3 regions of the Kitasatospora sp. NPDC101108 genome follow, and region 2 is predicted to be linked to each of the others. Evidence: riboswitches for the same ligand, from Rfam matches in the RefSeq annotation. Region 2 holds a riboswitch; each other region holds the start of a gene.
The links. Region 2 has a riboswitch for cyclic di-AMP ahead of ACZ6Z8_RS20555 (M23 family metallopeptidase). Riboswitches for the same ligand answer to the same signal wherever they lie in the genome.

Region 1: it holds a riboswitch for cyclic di-AMP, as region 2 does, so the genes downstream of both, ACZ6Z8_RS06210 (NlpC/P60 family protein) here and ACZ6Z8_RS20555 (M23 family metallopeptidase) in region 2, are expected to answer to the same signal.
Region 3: it holds a riboswitch for cyclic di-AMP, as region 2 does, so the genes downstream of both, ACZ6Z8_RS09985 (transglycosylase family protein) here and ACZ6Z8_RS20555 (M23 family metallopeptidase) in region 2, are expected to answer to the same signal.

Annotation. Positions count from the first base shown of each region.
Region 1 covers NZ_JBVJLM010000002.1:316,956-323,929, forward strand. Annotated here, with positions in the region: gene ACZ6Z8_RS06200 (hypothetical protein) at 1-221, opposite strand, end outside; gene ACZ6Z8_RS06205 (C40 family peptidase) at 275-1,321, opposite strand; gene ACZ6Z8_RS06210 (NlpC/P60 family protein) at 1,547-2,671, opposite strand; cyclic di-AMP (ydaO/yuaA leader) riboswitch at 2,703-2,811, opposite strand; gene ACZ6Z8_RS06215 (C40 family peptidase) at 3,173-4,210, opposite strand; gene ACZ6Z8_RS06220 (NYN domain-containing protein) at 4,422-5,858, opposite strand; gene ACZ6Z8_RS06225 (hypothetical protein) at 5,990-6,253, opposite strand; gene ACZ6Z8_RS06230 (rhomboid family intramembrane serine protease) at 6,506-6,974, shown strand, end outside.
Region 2 covers NZ_JBVJLM010000009.1:35,417-42,390, forward strand. Annotated here, with positions in the region: gene purB (adenylosuccinate lyase) at 1-1,272, shown strand, start outside; gene ACZ6Z8_RS20550 (MFS transporter) at 1,300-2,838, opposite strand; cyclic di-AMP (ydaO/yuaA leader) riboswitch at 3,151-3,333, shown strand; gene ACZ6Z8_RS20555 (M23 family metallopeptidase) at 3,336-4,301, shown strand; gene ACZ6Z8_RS20560 (DUF2470 domain-containing protein) at 4,567-5,286, opposite strand; gene ACZ6Z8_RS20565 (RidA family protein) at 5,404-5,823, opposite strand; gene ACZ6Z8_RS20570 (IclR family transcriptional regulator) at 5,853-6,602, opposite strand; gene ACZ6Z8_RS20575 (sugar kinase) at 6,640-6,974, opposite strand, start outside.
Region 3 covers NZ_JBVJLM010000003.1:374,698-381,671, forward strand. Annotated here, with positions in the region: gene eno (phosphopyruvate hydratase) at 1-589, opposite strand, end outside; gene ACZ6Z8_RS09985 (transglycosylase family protein) at 855-1,622, opposite strand; cyclic di-AMP (ydaO/yuaA leader) riboswitch at 1,628-1,795, opposite strand; gene ACZ6Z8_RS09990 (cytochrome P450 family protein) at 2,006-3,322, opposite strand; gene ACZ6Z8_RS09995 (SDR family NAD(P)-dependent oxidoreductase) at 3,633-4,058, shown strand; gene ACZ6Z8_RS10000 (nucleoside triphosphate pyrophosphohydrolase) at 4,074-5,111, opposite strand; gene mfd (transcription-repair coupling factor) at 5,227-6,974, opposite strand, start outside.

The sequences.
Region 1 (6,974 bases), on a different contig from region 2:
GTCGGCCCGGGCGACAGCACCAGGTTGCGGTACGCCGCCCCGGCCCCGGTGAGCCCGGACCAGACGGGCAGCGAGCGCGCCCGCTCCGCCAGCAGCGCGGCCACCTCGGTGGCCCGGTCGGCGTCCCGCGCGTCCGGCGGCGCCGCCGGGGCGGCCGGGGGGAGCGACAGCTGGACCAGCCCGCCGGCCGCCAGCAGCAGTGCTCCGCGCCGGGACAGCACGCGACCGGCCGCGTCTATCGGGTGCGGCTCGGCCGCGCCGGAAGGCGTCGCGCTCAGAGCCGGACCACCCCCGAGACCGGCATCGAGTTGACGCTCTCGTACCGGACCTTGGCGCCCGGGTAGGGGGCGTGCACCATCACCCCGCCGCCGGCGTACATCCCGACGTGGTGCATGTCCCGGTAGAAGATCACCAGGTCTCCCGGCCGTGCTTCGGAGAGGCTGATCCGCTGCCCGGCGTACGCCTGGGCCTGCGAGGTCCGCGGCAGGGTCACTCCGGCCTGCCGCCAGCTGTAGTACATCAGACCGGAACAGTCGAAGGCGCGGGGCCCGGTGGATCCGTAGACGTAGGGCGAGCCGATCATCCGCACCGCGGCGGCCAGCGCGGCCGCCCCGCGCTCGGAGGCGGGCGGGGCGGTGCCGAGGTCCAGCCGGTCGGTGCCGCGGGTGGCGCGCTGCTCGGCCTCCCGGGCGTCCTGGACGGCCATCCTGGCCCGCTCGGCGACGCCCAGGCCGCTCAGCAGCTTCTGCGCCGCGGCCAGCCGCTGCTGGATCTGCTGCTTGTTCTCGGCCAGCGAGCGGCGGGCCTGGTCCAGTTCGGCGAGCTTGGCCGCCGTCTCGGCGCGGCGCTGGTCGAGCCTGCGCTGACGGGTGACCAGCTCGTGCAGGGTCTCCTGCTGCCGCTCGGCGGCCTGGCCGAGGGTGCGGGCACGGGCGAGGTAGGCCTCGGGGTCGGTGGAGAGCATCAGCTGGGCGGTCTGGGCCATCCCGCCGCTCCGGTACTCGGCCCCGGCCACCGTGGCCAGGTCCCCGCGCAGCTGGTTGAGCTGGTCCTGGGCGGCGGCTACCTCGCCCTGCAGGTTCGCGGTCTCGCTCAGGAGCCGCTTCTGCGCCTCCTGAGCGGCGTTGTACTTCTCCGAGGCCTGCTCGGCCTCGTCGTACAGCTGCTCGACCTGCGCCTTGACGTCCTTGCGGTCGGGCGTGTCCGGCGCCCCGGGGGCGGCCTGGGCGCTGCCGGCGGTCGCCACGCCCAGGGCCGTGGTGGCGGCCGCGGTCAGTACCAGCGCACGGGCGAGCAGTTGGGAACGGCGGTGCACGGGCATGGCGGCAGCGGCTCCAGTCCTGCGGCGCGGCCCCGCGGCCGCGCCCCGGTGGGCGGCCGTCGAGCGGGAGTCCGGTGGCAGACGTTAGCGAGTCCGGGCAAGTGAGTCCAAACCCCTCCTGACCCGAATATTTGACCCCTATTCGGACACCAGAGCGCGTCGCCGGAAAAGCCGCAGGCCCGGCCCTCCGTGGTGGAGGACCGGGCCCGTCGGACCGGGCGGGGATCAGACCCGCACGATGGAAGCCAGCGGCATGTTGGAGACGGCCTCGTAGCGCACCGAGGCACCCGGCTTGGGTGCGTGCAGCACCTGGCCGTTGCCCGCGTAGATGCCGACGTGGTGGGCGTCGCTGTAGAAGATCAGCAGGTCGCCGGGCTGGGCCTGGGAGAGGTCCGTGCCGATCCGGGTGCCGGCGCCGGCCTGCTCCTGCGAGGTGCGCGGCAGCGACACGTTGGCCTGGTTGAACGCCCAGACCATCAGGCCGGAGCAGTCGAAGGAGCTGGGGCCGGTGGCGCCCCAGACGTACGGGCTGCCGACCTTGGAGGCGGCGGCGGCCAGCGCGGCCGCGCCGTGCGAGCTGCCCGGGGCGATCTTGACCGGCGCGCTCGAGGAGCCCGAGCCGAGGTCGGAGCGGCCGCTGTCGCGCGAGGCGCGGTCACCGGAGCCCGACTGGGAGGCCTGCGCGGCGGCGTCCGCCTTGGCCTTGGCGTCTGCGGCGGCCTTTTCCTCGGCCGCCTTGATCGCCTGGCGCTCCTGCTCGGTCAGCGTGTTGAGCAGGTCCTGGGCGGCCTTCAGCTTGTTCTGGACGTCCTCCTTGGACGCCTTCAGCTGCGTGGTCGTGGACTCCAGCTCGGCGAGCTTGCCCTGGGCCTCGGTGCGGTCCTGGTCGAGCTTGCGCTGCTGCTCCTGGAGCTGCTTCAGCTGGTTCTTCTGGGTGTCACCGGCCTGGTTCAGCGCCCCGGCCTGGTTGAGGAAGTTGTCCGGGCTGGAGGAGAGCATCAGCTGGACGGTCGGGGATATACCCCCGTTGCGGTACTGCTCGCCGGCGATCTCGGCGAGGCCGCCCTGCAGGTCGGTGACCTGCGCCTGCTGACGGGCCACCTGGTCCTGCAGGCCGGAGACCTGCTTCTCCAGCTCCTGCTGCTTCTCCTGCGCCGCGTTGTACTTCTCGGTCGCCTGCTCGGCCTGCTCGTTGAGCTGGTCGACCTGCTCCTTGACCTGCTCCTTGGTCGGCTGCGGGTCGGCGTGCGCGCCGGTCTGCGCGGAGAGGGCGACGGCCGCGGCGGCGACACCGGTCAGGATCGAGACACGGGCGCGGCCGGCGGGCTTGGGACGACGATGGGACGCCACGAAGGCGGACTCCTTCTTCCTACCTCCGTCTACCGGGTGAGCTGACGGGTTCGGGCCGGAAGCATGCCCTACGACGCCTCACGGCCTCAGCAACGGCCGACCTGGCGCCGATTCACCCCGGAGGAACGTGGTTCCCCGGCTCCGCTCCGCAGCGCCCCCGACCACTGGGCTCCCCTGTCGGGCAGTCGCTTCGACCTGCCCCGCTGTTTCGCGAACTCGACGGAAACCACCGCCGCCACCCAGGCTGGGTGATCGACAGTGCGGTGGTTCGGGGCACGACCCTAGTAACTGAACCGTGATCCGTTCAAATCCTTGTCAGAAAAAAGACGGAAGATTACCCATGTTCTTTTGTGAAAATGACTGATCGTGATCGCCGCCGCACGCAAAGCTGATCGACGCTCACCGGTCGGCCGATTGCGGGCAAACCCGAAGCGCCACCCCCGGTCGGGAGGTGGCGCGGATCACAGGGCCGGAGTCGGACCCCTCGGGCGTGTCGGGCCGTCAGACCCGGCGGATCGTGTTGATCGGCATCGCGTCGGCCTTCATCACCTTCACCACGTCACCGGTGTGCGGCGCGTGGACCACCATGCCGTTGCCGATGTACATCCCGACGTGGTGCCGGTCGCTGCCGTAGATCACCAGGTCGCCCGGCTGGGCCTGGTCCAGCGAGGGCACCCGGGTGCCGACGTCGCCCTGCTCCTGCGAGGTGCGCGGCAGCGAGACGCCGGCCTGGGCGTACGACCAGAGCATCAGGCCCGAGCAGTCGAAGGTGCTCGGCCCGGTGGCGCCCCACACGTACGGCGAGCCCTGCTTGCTCATCGCCTTGGCCACGGCCACGGCCGCGTAGCCGCTGGCCGGCGGCAGGCTGCTGAGGTCGACCCGGGCCGCGCCGCGCGAGGCGCGGTCGTCCTGCTGCTGCTGGGCCTTCAGCGCGGCCCGCTCGGCGGCGCTGAGCGAGTTCAGCAGGTCCTGCGCGGCCTTCAGCTTCTGGTTGACGTCCGTCTTGGCCTGGTTGAGGTCCTTGGTGGTGGCGTCCAGCGAGGCCAGCACGGCGGCCGCCTCGGCCTTCTCCTGGTCCAGCCGGCGCTGCTGGTCGAGCAGCCCCTTGAGCGCCTCGGTCTGGCTCGCGCTGGCCTGCTGGACGCTCGACGCCTTGTCCAGGTAGCCGGTCGGGTCGGAGGAGAGCATCAGCTGGACGGACGGGTCGATGCCCCCGGTGCGGTACTGCTCGCCCGCGACCTGGGCCAGACCGGTCTGCAGCTGGCTCATCTGGTCCTGACTGCGGGCCACCTGGTCCTGCAGCTGGTCGGCCTGCTTGCGGAGCTGGTCGGCACGCTCCTTGGCGCCGTTGTACTTCTCCGCCGCCTGCTCCTGCTCCTGCTGGAGCTGGTCGATCTGCGCCTTGACGTCGGACGTGTTCGGCTGCGGCGCGGCATGCGCGGCCACCTGGGCCGAGAGGGCGACCGCGGTCGCAGCGGCAGCGGTGAGCACGGAGACCCGCGCGCGGCTCGGCTGCTTGGGACGGCGGTGGGAGGCCAAGGGATCCGGCTCCTTCTTCCAATGGACTCACCTGTTCGGGTGAGATTCCGGAAAATAGGTTTGACGCCAGACCCTAGTGAAGATCTATCCGTTTTGCCACTCCCCCGAAGGCGTGAACTCCGGTTCCCACGCTGGCTTCACCGGATCCGCACACCCCCACGGAAAGCGCCCGAAAAGGGCACTGACCAGGAATCACGGCCACCGGCCCGGATCAGGGCCGGGCGAGCCGGTTCAGCAGCAGCACCGAGGCCACCGGGCGCGCACCCGCCTTCCGCACGCCCTCCGCGACCTCCCGGTCGGTGGACACCACCACCACCGGACGGCCCTGCGGCTCGGCCCGGACCAGACGCCGGATCAGCTCGTCCGCCGTCTCCCCGGTCCGGCTGAACCGTACCCGAACCCCGCGCGGCGGCGCCATGATGACCGGCACGTCCAGGTCCTGCCCGTCGAACACGCAGGTGACCTCCGCCTGGGTGCGCTGGGCGAGCATCGCCAGCCCGCCCAGCAGCCGGATCCGCTGCTGCTCCAGCGGCAACGTCGGGTACCCGGTCTTGGTCACGTTGTAGCCGTCCACCACCAGGTGCACCTGCGGGATCGCCAGCAGCTGGTCCAGCAGCGCCGGATCGTCCTCGGCCAGACCGCGCCGGGCCACCTCGTGCGGCGAGGCCGCCCCCGGGACCACCGCCTCCACCAGGTCCGCCGGGCGGATCTGGGAGACCGGCAGCGCCAGCTCGCGCTGAAGACCCTGCGCCGACTGCAGCACGGTGTCCAGCAGCAGCCGCAACCGCATGTCCTCGACGCTGCGCCCCTCGCGGGCCGACCGGCGGCCCTGCTCGGCCGCGGTCTCCAGCTCGGACACCCGGTGCCGCAGTCGTCGGGCCTCGCCCTCGGCCGCACTGCGCTCGCCCGCGGCCTGCGCCTTCGCGGCCTCCAGCTCCCCGGTCACCCGCCGGGTCTCGGCCTGCGCCCGGCGGGTGTCGCTCTCCAGCGACCGCACCTTCTTGCGCAGCGACTCGACCTCCCGCCGGACGCCCTCGAACTCCGCGCGCTGGCGGTCCAGGTCCGCCCGCGCCGCGGCCCGCACCTCGGCCAGCTCGGCCTGCAGCTTCTCCACCAGCCGGGTGGCCTCCGCCGCCGCGTCCTCGGCACCGGCCCGCTCGGCCTCCTCGCCGGCCTCGGTGACCAGTCGGCTCCAACCCGCCGAGCGCACCAGGTAGGCGGCGGCCGCGACGTCCATCGGATCGGCGGCGCCGGGGACGGTACCCGACTCCAGCGCCTTGACCAGGTCCGGCTGGCCCAGCCGCAGCCGCTCCGCTATCCGTACCCGGAAGGCCGGCTCGGACTCCAGCGCCGCCGCCAGCGCGGTGGCCGCGTACTTGGCCCGCCGGGCCGGGGTGAACTTGACGTACTGACGCAGGCTCTGCGGCAGCTCCGCGGGTGGCAGCCCGCTCAGCGCGTCGGAGGCCAGCCCGACCACGCGCCGGCGCACCCCCTCCGGCAGCGGCCGGTCCAGCTTCTCGACCACGCGCTCCGCGGCGGGCTCCGGCGCGGCGGGCTCCGACGGGACCGCCCCGGCGGCCGGCTCCGGTGCCTGCGCAGCGGGCTGGAGCCCCTGCGCTTCGCCGGGCTCCCTCGCTGCGTCCACCACGTCCTCGGCTCCGATCCTGGTCCAGCGGGTGCGGCCCGCGGCCGCCCCTGTCGTCACGCTCCGTGCGTCTTGTCTGTATTGTCCCGTGCGGTGGACGGCCGCGTCGCGCACCGCCCACCGCACCGGCGGGGTCAGCCCTGCTCGGCGGGGGCCTCCGCGCCCTCGGCACCCGGGCGGGCCACCAGCTCGACCTGGTCCACCGCGTTGCACCAGCGGCAGCGCACCGACTCGATCGTCTCGCTGTGCACCTCGGTCTCCTCGACCTTGGAGTCCCCGGCCAGGTCGAAGTGCAGGAACTCGGTCACCCGCGCGGTGCGGGTCACGTCGAAGCGGGTGAGGTTGCCGCACAGCGTGCAGCGCCAGCGCGTCTCGGCGGTCAGTGCGGGGACGGTCATCGGGGATCCTCTCGGCTGGTCCCTGGGTGGGCTAGGCGCTCCCCCCGGAGCCCCGGCGTCGGCGGCGGGAGACGGGATTGCCCGCCCCAAGCCTATTGCCTGGGGCAACCACCCCGACCACCGGTTGCCGGAACACGGCGGCTGGTCCACTTGCCGTAAACCGCCGTGTCACCTGCCGCGCGCGGAGGGATGCTTGGCCGCATGGCGCTCGCGGCCCCCCGGTACACGGAAGCGCGGGGAGACCGCCCGGCGGTGCCCGCAGCGGCGGTCACGTACGCCCTGATCGCGGTCAACACCCTGGTCTTCCTGCTCGGCCCGGCCGCCGGCCTCAACCCGCTGTACGGCACCGGCCAGGCCCGGATCTGCGCCGAGCAGCGGTACGAGCAGCGCTGGGGCGCCGTCCCCGCCGAGCTGCTGACCGGCCACCCGCTCACCGCCGAGCAGCTGGCCGCGGGCCCGGACCCGGTCCCTGGCTGCCCCGCCTCCCCCACCCCGGGCAAGCACCCGGCGGTCTCCGCCCTCACCGGGCTGTTCCTGCACGCCGGCTGGCTCCACCTGCTGGGCAACCTGCTCTTCCTCCACGTCTTCGGCCCCACCGTCGAACGGCGGGTCGGCCGGGCCAGGTATCTCCTCTTCTACCTGGCCGCCGGCAGCCTCGCCTCGTACGGCTTCGCGCTCGCCGAGGCGCACTCTCCCGACTCCACCCGGGTCCTGATCGGCG
Region 2 (6,974 bases):
AACGCCGTCGCCGACTACGAGCGAGTGATCGACCAGGTCGACCTCGGCTCGATCGCCGCCCGTGAGCGGGTCACCCGCCACGACGTGAAGGCCCGGATCGAGGAGTTCAGCGAACTCGCCGGCCACGAGCAGATCCACAAGGGGATGACCTCCCGGGATCTGACCGAGAACGTCGAGCAGCTGCAGATCCGCCAGTCCCTGGAGCACGTCCGGGACCGTACCGTCGCCGTCCTGGTGCGTCTGGCCGACCTGGCCGCCCAGCACTCCGAGCTGGTCATGGCCGGCCGCTCGCACAACGTGGCCGCGCAGGCCACCACCCTGGGCAAGCGCTTCGCGTCGATCGCCGACGAGCTGCTGGTCGCCTTCCGCCGCCTGGAGGAGCTGATCGCCCGCTACCCGCTGCGCGGGATCAAGGGCCCGGTCGGCACCGCCCAGGACATGCTGGACCTGCTCGGCGGCGACACCGACAAGCTGGCCGAGCTGGAGCGCCGGGTCGCCGCGCACCTCGGCTTCGACAACGTGCTGACCAGCGTCGGCCAGGTCTACCCCCGCTCGCTGGACTTCGAGGTGCTGACCGCCCTCGTCCAGCTGGCCGCCGCGCCGTCCAGCCTGGCCAAGACCATCCGTCTGATGGCCGGCCACGAGCTGGTGACGGAGGGCTTCAAGGAGGGCCAGGTCGGCTCCTCCGCGATGCCGCACAAGATGAACACCCGCTCCTGCGAGCGCGTCAACGGCCTGGCCGTCATCCTGCGCGGCTACGCCTCGATGACCGGCGAGCTGGCCGGCGACCAGTGGAACGAGGGCGACGTCTCCTGCTCGGTGGTGCGCCGGGTCGCGCTGCCGGACGCGTTCTTCGCCTTCGACGGCCTGCTGGAGACCTTCCTGACCGTCCTGGACGAGTTCGGCGCCTTCCCGGCCGTGGTCGAGGCGGAGCTGGACCGCTACCTGCCGTTCCTGGCCACCACCAAGGTGCTGATGGGTGCGGTGCGCGCGGGCGTCGGCCGGGAGACCGGCCACGAGGTCATCAAGGAGCACGCCGTCGCCTCCGCGCTGGCGATGCGCGCGGGTGCCCGGGAGAACGAGCTGCTGGACCGCCTCGCCGCCGACGAGCGCATCCCGCTGGACCGGGCCGCGCTGGACGCGCTGCTGGCCGACAAGCTGTCCTTCACCGGGGCGGCCGGGGCGCAGGTCGCCGAGGTCGTCCGCCAGGTGGAGGCCGTCGCTGCGGCCTACCCCGAGGCGGCCAAGTACGCTCCTGCCGACATCCTCTGACGGAGCCTCAGCTGACTGACGGGGGACTCAGTTCTCCGGCGAGGGCCCTGCCGCCGTTCCGGTGGCGGGGCCCTCGGGCGTCCGGGAGTGGCCGGGGTCGAACGGCGGGGTGGTGGTGGAGCACGGCCAGTCGCAGCTCGGCTCGGCCACCGGCTGTTCCTCGGGCGCGAGCACGTTGCCCCGGACTGTGACGGAGGCGATCAGCCCGCCGCCGACCAGCAGGCCCGCGCAGATCAGCATCGCGGTGTGGAAGGCGGAGTCCACCGAGGAGGGCACCCGGTAGGCGTCGCCGCTCAGCCCGGCCATCGCCGGGAGGGCGGCCACCGCGAGCAGGCCGGCCGCCCGGGCGGCGGCGTTGTTGACGCCGCTGGCGATGCCCGCGTGCCGCACGTCGACGGCGGCCAGCACGGTGGCGGTCAGCGGCGCGACCAGCAGGGTCATCCCGGAGCCCATCACCGCGACCGCGGGCAGCACGTCCGCCCAGTAGGAGGAGCCGGGGCCGATGCGCAGCATCAGCAGCACCCCGGCGGCGCAGAGCATCGGGCCGACGGTGAGCGGGACGCGCGGGCCGATCCGCTTGCCGAGGCGTCCGGCGCGCGCGGACAGGGTGAGCATCAGCAGCGTGATGGGCACCAGGGCGAAGCCGGAGACCAGCGGCGAGAAGCCGGCGACGATCTGCAACTGCACCACCAGGAGGAAGAAGACCCCGCTGAACGCCGCGTAGACGCACAGGGTGACCAGGTTCACGGCGGTGAACAGCCGGGAGGAGAACAGTCCGAGCGGCAGCATCGGATCGGGCGCCCGCCGCTCGACAGCCACGAACGCGGCGGCGAGCAGCAGGCCGAGCGCGCCGCTGACCCAGACGCCGGGGGACAGCCCCTCCCCGGCGGCGGTGAGCGCGTAGGTGATCGCGCCGAGGGCGAGCGCGGCGAGCAGGGCGCCGGGCACGTCGAAGCGGCCGGTGGCGGACTCGTCCCGGCTCTCCGGGACGTACCGGGAGGTGACGACGATCACCGCGGCGGCCAGCGGCAGGTTCAGCAGGAAGATCCAGCGCCAGCCGGGCCCGTCCACCAGCCAGCCGCCGAGGAAGGGGCCGATGGCGGCCGCCACCCCGCCCAGGCCGGACCACAGGCCCACCGCGGCCGAGCGGTCGTCAGGGTGGAAGACCGCCTGGAGCATGGCGAGCGAGCCCGGGGTGAGCAGCGCGCCGCCGATGCCCTGGACGGCGCGGGCGGCGATCAGCACGTGGATGGTCGGCGCGGCGGCGCAGGCCGCGGAGGCGGCGGCGAACCAGACCACGCCGATCAGGAAGACCTTGCGCCGCCCGTAGCGGTCGCCCAGGGCGCCGCCGAGCAGGATCAGGCCGGCCAGGGTGAGCAGATAGGCGTTCAGGGTCCATTGCAGGGAGGCGAGGGAGGCGCCGAGGTCGGTGCCGATCCGGGGCAGGGCGACGTTCACCACGGTGCCGTCGAGCATCGCCATGCTGGAGCCGAGCACCGTCGCGAGCAGTACCCAGCGTCCCTGCGCGGTGCCCAGGCGCAGGGAGCCGGCTTCGGAGGTGGTCACGGCCCGATCCTGCGCCCGGTGGGGCGCACGTGACAAGGGTCACCGGGAGGCGTGTCGGTCGGCGACGGTGCGTGAACGGACCGGCGCGCTGGGGTGCGGCGGTCGGCGCAGGGTCGTGGATCAGTGGCGCCGAGTGAATGGATTGTGCACGTACGGTACAGCGGACCATCCGGAGGGTCACTGCCTGTCGGGGGTTGGTTGCCCGTTCAAGAGATCGACATTGCTTCACCCGAACGGATGAGTTTTAGTTCAGCGACCGCCCGGCCAGTCCGGACGGATCCGCCGGGTGGAACGCCGAGTCCTGCCGCTGCCCGGTGGTTCGAACTGAACTCTGTACGGCAGGAGCGGGGGACCCACAGGTAAGTCGCCGGACCGGAGTTCGCGCTTTTCGGAGCGCGGACGTCCAGGACCGGCTCGGGGTGAAGCCGCGCATGCGGCCGGGCAACTCCAGCCCGAACCCGACAGCTCACCTCGCAGGCGTCGGAGAGGAAAGTTCCATGCCTGCACAGGCTCGTCGTATCACCCTGCCCCGTGCCGCCCGCATCGGCATCGCCACCGCCGTCACAGGTGTCTCCTTCGTCCTGCCGCTGGTGACCGCGATGAGCGCCCAGGCGAACACCGCCGCGGCCGCTTCGCACGCCGCTCCCTCCTCGGCCGCCTCGGCCATCGCCCACGAGAGCTACCGCGTCGTCAGCGGCGACACCCTCTCGAAGATCGCCGACGTCAAGAACGTCGACGGCGGCTGGCACGCGCTGTACGAGCAGAACCGCTCGGTGGTCGGCACCGACCCGAACCTGATCTTCCCCGGCCAGCAGCTCGTCCTCGTGGGCCACGCCGCCGGGGCCTCGGGTGCCGCTGACTCCGCTGACGCCGCTGACGCCGCGAAGCCCGCCGCTCCGGCGAAGCCGTCCGCGCCGGCCACCCAGGACGCCGCCGCCGCGGACACCCAGCTGCAGGTCCAGACCGAGGCCGCCAAGCCGGGCGCCCAGCTGCAGACCCAGGTTCAGACCGCCGCCCCGGCCCAGGCCGTCACCGCGGCCCCCGTCGCCGCCACCGCCGGCTACGTGGCCCCGCTCGCCAACCCGGTGCTGGGTGAGGCCTACGGCGTGGCCGGCGCGATGTGGGCCTCCGGCCACCACACCGGCCAGGACTTCGTCGCCTCCACCGGCACCCCGCTGCGCGCCGTCGCCAACGGTGTCGTGGTGAAGGCCGGCAACGGCGGCGCCTACGGCAACGAGGTCGAGATCAAGCTCGCCGACGGCAAGTACGCGCAGTACGCGCACCTCTCGATGATCGGCGTGAAGATCGGTCAGAGCGTCACCGTCGGCCAGCAGCTGGGCCTCTCCGGCGCGACCGGCAATGTGACCGGCCCGCACCTGCACTTCGAGATCCGCACCGGTCCGGAGTACGGCTCGGACATCAACCCGGTCACCTACCTGCGGGCGCACGGCGTCGCGCTCTGACCCAGCAGGGTTTCAGGAACCACCGCTGTCGCGGGGGCGAAACGATCCTCCGGGATGGTCATGTCGGGTGACCGCTCGACCGGATGATCGCCGCGGTAGTGGACATGGGCGCGGGACACGCCCACGGCCGGCCCGGCTGCAGGGGACATCTCCCCTCCAGCCGGGCCGGCCATTTGCCGTTCTCGGTTCCGGGTGGCGTTCGGCCTGAACGGCGCGGCGGAGGGCGACCGAGGGCCTGCCCGGCGGGTCCCGTGTGCCGCCGGCCCTAGCTCCGGTGGGCCGGCAGGCCGTGCTGGGCGGCGGTGAGGAGCTCGTGCATCCGGTGGCCGAAGTCCTCGGTGTCACAGGCGGGTTCGGGGAAGACCAGGCGGACGTCGCGGTGGCCGTGCGAGTGGTCCAGGCGCAGCACCAGGCCGTGGCGGTCCAGGGCGAGCGGGCGCACGGCGGGGCGGTGGGTGAGCAGGGCCGGGTCGAGGAGTCGGGCGAGCAGGTCGAGGGCGTCGGCGTGGTCGTCGGCCAGGTGGGTGAGCAGTGCGGCCTCGTGGCGGGCCAGCGGGTCCGGGGTCGCGAGGGCGAGGTCGGCGGCGGTGAGCGCGCCGGTGCCGTACGGGGTGGCGAGGACGGCGTGGGCGACGTCCACCCGCAGGTGGACGCTCAGGCCGTCGTCGGCGAGGTGGGCCAGGTGCAGCCGGCCGGCCAGGGTGAGCCGGGCGCGGATGCGGTCGCGGACGGCGACGGGGGAGACGTCGGTGACGTCGAGGACGACGGCCAGGCCGTCGGTGGCGCCGGCGGCGGCCGCGGTGAGCGGAGCGTCCAGCGGGGCGCACAGGCGCAGGCGGGAGCCGTGGACGGAGACCGGGGTGTCCAGGTCGTGGTGCTCGCCGAGGGCGCGGACGGTCAGCGAGGAGGTCGCGCTGAGCAGGCTGTGGACCCGGTCGGCGGTGGTGGGCTCGGGCACCTCGGCGTCGCCGCTCTGCAGGCTCATGGACGGACCTCCTCGTAGTTAGGTGAGCCTAACCTAATGTTCGTGCCGGGGTGTGGCAAGCGGGGAGGGCCCGGGCGCCGTGGTGGCGTCCGGGCCCTCGGTGGTGCCGGTGGCGGTTCAGGCGACGACGGCCTGGGCGTCGATCTCCACCAGCATGGGCTCCTGGGGGAGTTCGACGAAGACGGTGGTCCGGCAGGGCTTCACCCCGCCCGGTGCGACGTTCTCCTCGATGAACTCGGCGTAGGCCTCGTTCATCAGCGGGAAGTGGGCGCGCTCGGTGAGGTAGACACGGAACATCACCACGTCCTCGACGGTGGCGCCGCCCGCCTCGACGACGGCCTTGACGTTCTCCAGGGTGCGGCGGGTCTGCGCCTTCACGTCGCCGTGGTGGAGGTACTCGCCGGTCGCCGGGTCCTGCGGGCCCTGGCCGGAGACCTGAAGGATCGGGCCCTTCCGGACGCCCTGGGAGAACATCCAGGCAGGGGCGGGGGCGCCGTCGGTGCGGATCTCGGTCTTGTCGGAGGGCGCGGGGGACATGGCGTTCCTTGTCGATCGATGACGGTTCGTCAGATGTGGTCGGGGTGGCCGCAGTCGGCCGAGACGGCGCGGGTGGTGGCGAGCAGCTGCGGGAGGAGGTCCAGCACCTGTTCGTACGGGAGGAGGACGTCGGGGACGGAGATGGAGGCGGCGGCGACGACCCGGCCGGTGGCGTCCCGGATCGGGGCGGCGACGCAGTTGATGAAGGCCTCGTGCTCCGCGTGGTCCTGTGCCCAGCCCTGGGCGGCGACCTGCTCCAGCTCGGCGAGCAGCGCCTCGGGCGTGGTGAGGGTGCGTTCGGTGTGCGGGGTGAAGTCGATCCCGGCCACCACCCGGCGGCGTTCCGGCAGCGGCAGGTCGGCCAGCAGCACCTTGGAGACGGCGGCGCTGTGCAGGGCGGCGCGCAGGCCGATCCGGGAGTACATCCTGACCGGGTGGCGGGAGTCGAACTTGTCGATGTAGACCACTTCGCCGCCCTCGTAGGCCGCCAGGTGCACGGTCTGGCCGGTGGCGGAGTTCAGCTCGGCGAGGTGCGGGGCGGCGATCCGGCGGATGCCGCGCTGCTCCAGGGCGAGGCCGGAGAGGGCGAACAGGCCCGCGCCGAGGTGATAGCGGTAGGCCGCGTCGCGGTAGACGAACCGTTCCTCCTCAAGGCTCTGGAGCAGCCGGAGCACGGTGGTCTTGTGCACGCCGAGGACCTCGGCCAGCTGGTCCAGGGAGCGCTCGCCCTCGCCGAGCTGGGCGAGGATGCGCAGGGCGCGGGTGACGGTCTGGCTCATCGGGCTCGTGCTCCGGTCAGGTGGCTGCAGGTCGTGCTCATTGTGCCCGGGCCGGATCGGCCGCTTCGGCCGGATGGGAGGGATGGGAGGGATCCGGGCGATCCGCGGGTTTCCCGGGCCGGGGCCCGGTCGGGGCCGCGGTGCAGGCCAGGCCGGAGGGCAGGGCGGGGGAGGTGATGCCCCCGGCGGTGACCCGGGTGGCCGCCCAGTCGGCCGGGGAGGCGCCGAGCAGCGCGGCCACCACCGGGGCGGGCGGCAGCTCGGCCTGGTCGCCGTGGGCGGTCAGCGCGCAGGCCGCGCCCAGGTGGCCGAGCCGCAGCCGTCTGCGCTGGTCCAGTCCGTGGAGGGTGCCGGCCAGGTAGCCGGCCGCGA
Region 3 (6,974 bases), on a different contig from region 2:
CGCGCTCCTTCAGCACGCCCTTGAGGGTGTGGTAGACCTCGACGCCCCAGCGGACGGCCTCGGAGAAGGACTCCGCGCCGATCGGGGCGATCATGAACTCCTGGATGTCGACGTTGGAGTCCGCGTGCGAGCCGCCGTTGAGGATGTTCATCATCGGGACGGGCAGGACGTGCGCGTTCGGGCCGCCCAGGTAGCGGAACAGCGGCAGGTCGCTGGCCTCGGAGGCGGCGTGCGCGACGGCCAGCGAGACGCCCAGGATGGCGTTGGCGCCGAGCGAGGACTTGTCCGGGGTGGCGTCCAGGTCGAGCATGGCCTGGTCGATCAGGCGCTGCTCGGTGGCGTCGTAGCCGACCAGCTCCGGGCCGATCTGCTCGATGACGGCCAGGACGGCCTTCTCCACGCCCTTGCCGAAGTAGCGGTTCTTGTCGCCGTCGCGCAGCTCCAGCGCCTCGAAGGCGCCGGTCGAGGCACCCGACGGAACAGCGGCACGACCCGTGCTGCCGTCGTCGAGGCCGACCTCGACCTCGACCGTGGGGTTGCCGCGGGAGTCGAGGATCTCACGGGCTACGACGACATCGATGGACGGCACGAAGCATCTCCTTGCGGAAGCAGGGTCCGGCTCGACGGTGGCGCTGTCGGCCGGAGGATTGCGGAGTCGTTACGACCAGAGCCTAACCGCCCGGGCTCCCGGGACCACGTCGACCTCGGCTCCGTCTCAGCGTGTGGCCCCACTACCCACCGGTAGTTCACCTGCTTGTCCCAGCTTGTCCCACCTGAGCGGACGAAGGCGGACGAAGGAGGGCGCGGGCGGACGAAAGGGGGCCGACCGGTCGGTCGGCCCCCTCCGCCGGGTCTCAGCCGAGGTGCAGGACCTGGCCGGGCACGATCAGGTTCGGGTCCCCGCCGACGGTGCCGCGGTTGCCGTCGTACAGCGCCTGCCAGCCGCCGGACACGCCCTGGGCGGCGGCGATGCCCGACAGGGTGTCACCGGAACGGACGGTGTAGTCGTGGCCGGTCTGCGGGGCCGGGGCCGGCTGGGCGGCGCGCGGAGCCGCGTGCTTCGGGGTGTACTGCTGGACCGGCTGGGTCTCCGGCTGCTCGGCCTTCTTCGGCGCGGCGTGCTTCGGCACGTACTGCTGGACCGGCTTCGGGGCGGCCTTGGGGGCCTGCCGCTTCGGCGTCTGCTGCTTGGGGGCGGACTGCGCCTTGGTGTCCGAGGAGGTGTCCACGGCCGCGGGGGCACCGCCCTTGCTCAGCCCGGCCTTCATGGAGCAGACCGGCCAGGCGCCCGGGCCCTGCGAGGCGAGCACCTTCTCGGCGACCGAGATCTGCTGGGCCCGGCTGGCCTGGTTGGCCTGCGGCGCGTAGGCGGTGCCGCCGTACGCCTTCCACGTGCTGGAGGTGAACTGCAGGCCGCCGTAGAAGCCGTTGCCGGTGTTGATGCTCCAGTCGCCACCGCTCTCGCACTGGGCGACGGAGTCCCAGGAGGAGGCCGGGGCGGCGGAGGCACCGGTGGCGGTGAGGAGCGGCAGCGCGAGTCCGACGCCGGCCACACCGGCGACGGCGATGGCCTTCTCGGCCTGGGTGCGACGGCGATGACGGCCAGATCCAACGAGCAGCATGAAGAAGTCCCTCTCCGCACGCCTGCGAGGTGAGCTGTCGGGTTCGGACCGGGAGGTGGCCCGGCCGCCGGCGGCGGAAACGATTCCGCTCGGGCGGCTTCACCCCAAGCCGTGGAGGGACGGCAACAAACCTGGTTCCCCCGCCCCTGCCCAGGGTCTGGTCGGTTTCCCGTGGCGCGGCGGGCAGGATTCGGCGTTCCGCGCACGGGGTCCGCAGCTGCGAACTCCAGGGAGACTAGACAGATCCTCAGACCGATCACAAGCTCATATCGTCGATATCACACCAGAATTACGGCCCGTGTCCGATCGCCTACCAACGGCAGCGCTTTGTCCGGTTTGATGGTCGTTCATGCCGCTGCGAGCGCCCGGAATGCGACGTCACGTCAGTGTGCCGGGCCCTCGGAAAGGGCGTGCGGCGAGCGGAGCTCGGGAGTGAATTCGACCGGAAGTTCACGCAGTCCACGCATGATCAGGCCACCGCGCCAGCGCAGGTTCTCCGGGCTCTCGGCCAGCCGCAGATCGGGCAGCCGGGAAAGCAGGGTGGCCAGCGCGGACCGCCCCTCCAGCCGGGCCAGCGGGGCTCCGATGCAGTAGTGGATGCCGTGCCCGAAGCCCAGGTGGGGGTTGTCGCTCCGGGCCAGGTCGAGGGTGTTCTCGTCGGAGAACCGGGCCGGGTCGCGGTCCGCCGCCGCCAGCACCACCAGCACCGGGTCGCCGACCGGGATCTCCACCCCGCCGATGGTCAGCGGCGCGGTCGCGAACCGCCAGGTCGCCAGCTCCACCGGCCCGTCGTAGCGCAGGAGTTCCTCGATCCCGGTCTCCAGCAGCGCCGTCTCACCACGCACCACCGACTCCTGCAGCAGCGCCCGCTGGTCCGGGTTGCGCAGCAACGCGTACGTCCCGTTGCCGATCAGGTTGACCGTGGTCTCGAACCCGGCGAAGAGCAGGATGAAGGCCATCGCGGCGGCCTCGTTCTCGGGCAGGTGCTCACCGTGGTCGCTCGCCCGGATCAGACCGGAGATCAGGTCGTCGCCGAGGTCGGCCCGCTTGCGGTGGATCAGTTCCAGCAGGTACGCCCGCATCCGTTTCACCGCCCGCCCCACGCCGCCACGTCGGCCGCCGCCCTGTCCCGGCTTGGTGTGTCGCACCATCATCCCGGCCCAGTCGCGGAAGTCGTCCTGGTCCTCGGCCGGCACGCCCAGCATGTCGCAGATCGCGTAGATGGGGAGCGGGAAGGCGAACTCGTGGATCAGGTCCGCCGAGCCGCGCTGCGCGAAGCCGTCGATCAGCCGGTCGGTCAGCTGCTGCACCCTCGGCTCGAACTCGGCCACCCGGCGCGGGGTGAACGCCTTCGACACCAGGCGGCGCAGCCGGGTGTGGTCCGGCGGGTCGATGTTCAGCAGGTGGGTCATCAGGTCCGCCTGCCGCTCCCCCGGGATGCCCACCCGGCCGGTGCGGTGCGCCTGCTCGCTGTGGTGCGCCGGGTTCTTCGACAGCCGGCTGTCCGCGAGCGCCTGCCGGGCGTCCGCGTACCTGGTCACCAGCCAGGCCTCCACCCCGCTCGGCAGCTCGGTGCGGTGCACCGGGGCGTGCTCGCGCAGCCAGGCGTAGGCGGGGTACGGGTCGGCGGCGAACTCCCAGGTGAAGAGCTGCGGGGCGGGCTGGGCGGCGGGCTGGGCGCCGTCGGGCTGAGCTGGCATGGGTCGACCGTAACCGCTGGACCGGACGCGCCCGGACGACCACCGGGGCCACCGCCGCGTCACCGGTGCGCGAACCGCCCGTGAGCGGCGTGCGAGCGGCGTGCGAGCGGCGTGCGACCAGCGCGCCGACTCTCCGTGAACGGGGCGTAGCCGGGTCGTGGACAGCCCTTGGAGAGCTCTTGGCCGGGCGGCAGGCGTGACCCTGGTCACCTGCGGGGTAATCCCTGTTGCGGAGGGTCAGGACGTGCCTACGATCCTCCGCAGTACGCGTGGGCGCCGGTGCGGTGTCGCCCACAGGGAGGAGCAGGCCATGCGGGTCAGCGGAGCAGTCGTCGTCATCGCGGTACTCGACGGCGGTTCGGGAGCCGACCTCGCCCGCCGGTTCGCCGCGGCCGGCGCCGCCGGGATGCTGATCGCCGACCAGCACGTCGGGATCGCCGAGGACCTCGCCGCCGAACTCGACCGGCCGGGCTGCCCGGTGGTGGGCGTCTGCGGCGACATCCGCCGGCCCAGCGACGTCGCCGCCCTGGTCGACACCGCCGAGAAGCACCTCGGTCCGATCGACCTCTTCTGCGTCGCCGGCCCGAAGGGCGAGCGGGTCGTCTCGCTCGCCGACCTGCCCGACCACCTCGACCTGGAGCGCCTCGCCGAACTGGTCGCCCTGATCGGCGAGGCCATCGGCGAACTCGTGCCGCCGCAGCGGCGCCCCGCCGGGAGCACCGCCACGGCCGCCTGAGCCGTCCGTCCCGTCCTACTCCGGCTTGAGCCCCTCGGCCGCGCGCACCGCGTCCCGGTAGCCGCGCGCGGCCGAGCGCAGGGCCGCGTCCACGTCCACCCCGGCGTCGTGCGCCCGCTGCGCCACCGCGAGCAGCAGCCGGCCCGCCGACTCCGCGGTCAGCTCGGCCGGCAGCTCGTACGGCTCGTCCGGCACCTCCGTGAAGCCGGCCCGGCGCACCCGGGACACCAGCTTCGCCGCGTACGCCAGCGCGGGCAGCCCGGCCGGCACGCCGTCCAGGACGGACTCCCGGTCCGCCTTCTCGGCCGCCTTCAGCTGCTCCCAGTTGGCCTCGACCTCGGCGGCGCCGCCGGCCTCGACGTCCCCGAACACGTGGGGGTGCCGGTACACCAGCTTGTCCACGATGTCCCCGGCCACGTCGTCGACGGTGAAGGGGTCGGTGGGGTGCTCCTCGGCGATCCGGGAGTGGAAGAACACCTGCAGCAGTACGTCGCCCAACTCCTCGCGCAGCGTGCCCCGGTCCCCCTCCTCGATCGCCTCGACCAGCTCGTAGGCCTCCTCGACCAGGTACTTCACCAGGCTCTCGTGGGTCTGCTCGGCGTCCCACGGGCAGCCGCCGGGCGAGCGCAGCCGGTCCATCACCGAGGCGAGGTCCAGCAGCCGGGCCCCCGGCAGGTCGTACGAGCCCGGCAGGACCTCGATCTCCGGAACCTCGCCGGCGTGCTCCACGGCGAGGCGGGCCAGCGCGTCCGTCAGCCCCGGGTCCCCGTCCGGGCTGCCCAGCCACACCGTCGGCCCGGCGTCGGCCGGCTGCCCGGTCAGCAGCCGGGCCAGGGCCGGCGCCGACCCGGCCGGGACCACCTCGACGGCCACCCCGGCCTGCCGCACGGCCGCCACCTGCGGGTGCCCCTCGTCGGCGACCAGCACCCGGCCCGCCGAGCGCAGCGCCTCCCAGGCCGGCCAGGTCAGCAGCCCGGGGGCCACCCGGTGGGTGGTGGTCAGCAGGATCAACTTCGCGCCCGGAGCGCTCGCCGGCACAGCATTCGTCGTCACACCTCGAACCTACCCGCCCCGCCCGCCCCCGGCCCCTGCCGATCCCGGGACGGCGGCGGTGACGGCGACGGCGACGGCCCCGGACCGGAGTCCGGGGCCGCCGCCGGACGCGGTGCTACTTCTTCGCCCCCGCCAGGTCGTCGAACATCGCCGACAGGAACTCGGTGCACCAGCCCAGCAGCTCCCGCCCGACCAGCGGCTTGCCGCCGATCCGCCCGGTGCTCGGCCGCGGCACCAGCAGCTGCTGGGCCGCCGCCTTGACCTGGCTGCGCGGGTAGAGCCGGTTCAGCCGCAGCTGCTGGGACTCGCGCAGCTCCACCGGGCCGAAGCGGACGTTCGCACCCTGAAGGGTGATGTCCGAGATCCCGCACCGCCGGGCGTACAGCCGCAGCGCGGCGACCAGCAGCAGGTTCTCCACCGGCTCGGGCAGCTTCCCGTAGCGGTCCACGAGTTCGTCCCGGACCTGCTGGATGTCCGCCTCCGAGTTGACCGCCGCGATCGAGCGGTAGGCCTGCAGCCGCAGCCGCTCGCCGGGCGCGTAGTCGTGCGGCACGTGGGCGTCGACCGGCAGCTCGATCTTCACCTCCAGCGGCTCCTCCTCCGGCTCCGCGCCGCCGTTGGCCAGCGACTCGCGGAACTCGGCCACCGCCTCGCCGACCATCCGCATGTAGAGGTCGAAGCCGACCCCCGCGATGTGCCCGGACTGCTCGCCGCCGAGCAGGTTGCCGGCGCCGCGGATCTCCAGGTCCTTCATCGCGACGTACATGCCGGCGCCCATCTCGGTGTGCTGGGCGATGGTGGCCAGGCGCTCGTGCGCCGTCTCGGTGAGCGGCTTCTCCGGCGGGTACAGCATGTACGCGTAGCCGCGCTCGCGGCCACGGCCGACCCGGCCGCGCAGCTGGTGCAGCTGGGAGAGGCCGAAGGTGTCGCCGCGCTCGACGATCAGGGTGTTGGCGTTGGAGATGTCGATGCCGGACTCCACGATCGTGGTCGACACCAGGACGTCGAACTCCTTCTCCCAGAAGTCGACGACGACCTTCTCCAGCTGGGTCTCCCCCATCTGCCCGTGCGCGGTGGCGATCCGCGCCTCGGGCACCAGGTCCTTCAGCCGGGCGGCCGCCTTGTCGATCGACTCCACCCGGTTGTGGATGTAGAACACCTGGCCCTCGCGCAGGAGTTCACGCCGGATCGCGGCCGAGATCTGCTTCTCGTCGTACGGCCCGACGAAGGTCAGCACCGGGTGGCGCTCCTCCGGCGGGGTGGTGATGGTGGACATCTCGCGGATGCCGGTGACCGCCATCTCCAGGGTGCGCGGGATCGGGGTCGCGGACATGGTGAGCACGTCCACGTTGGCGCGCAGCTTCTTCAGCTGCTCCTTGTGCTCGACGCCGAAGCGCTGCTCCTCGTCGACGATGACCAGGCCGAGGTCCTTGAACCTGGTCTCGGAGGAGAACAGCCGGTGGGTACCGATGACGACGTCCACCGAGCCCTCGAACAGGCCCTCCAGGACGGCCTTGGCCTCGCTGTCGGTCTGGAAGCGGGACAGCGCCTTCACGGTGACCGGGAAGTTGGCGTAGCGCTCGGCGAAGGTGGAGAAGTGCTGCTGCACCAGCAGGGTGGTCGGCACCAGCACCGCCACCTGCTTGCCGTCCTGCACCGCCTTGAAGGCGGCCCGGACGGCGATCTCGGTCTTGCCGTAGCCGACGTCGCCGCAGATCAGCCGGTCCATCGGGACGGACTTCTCCATGTCGGCCTTGACCTCGGCGATGGTGGTCAGCTGGTCCGGCGTCTCCGCGTACGGGAAGGCGTCCTCCAGCTCGCGCTGCCACGGGGTGTCCGGGCCGAAGGTGTGGCCGGGCGCGG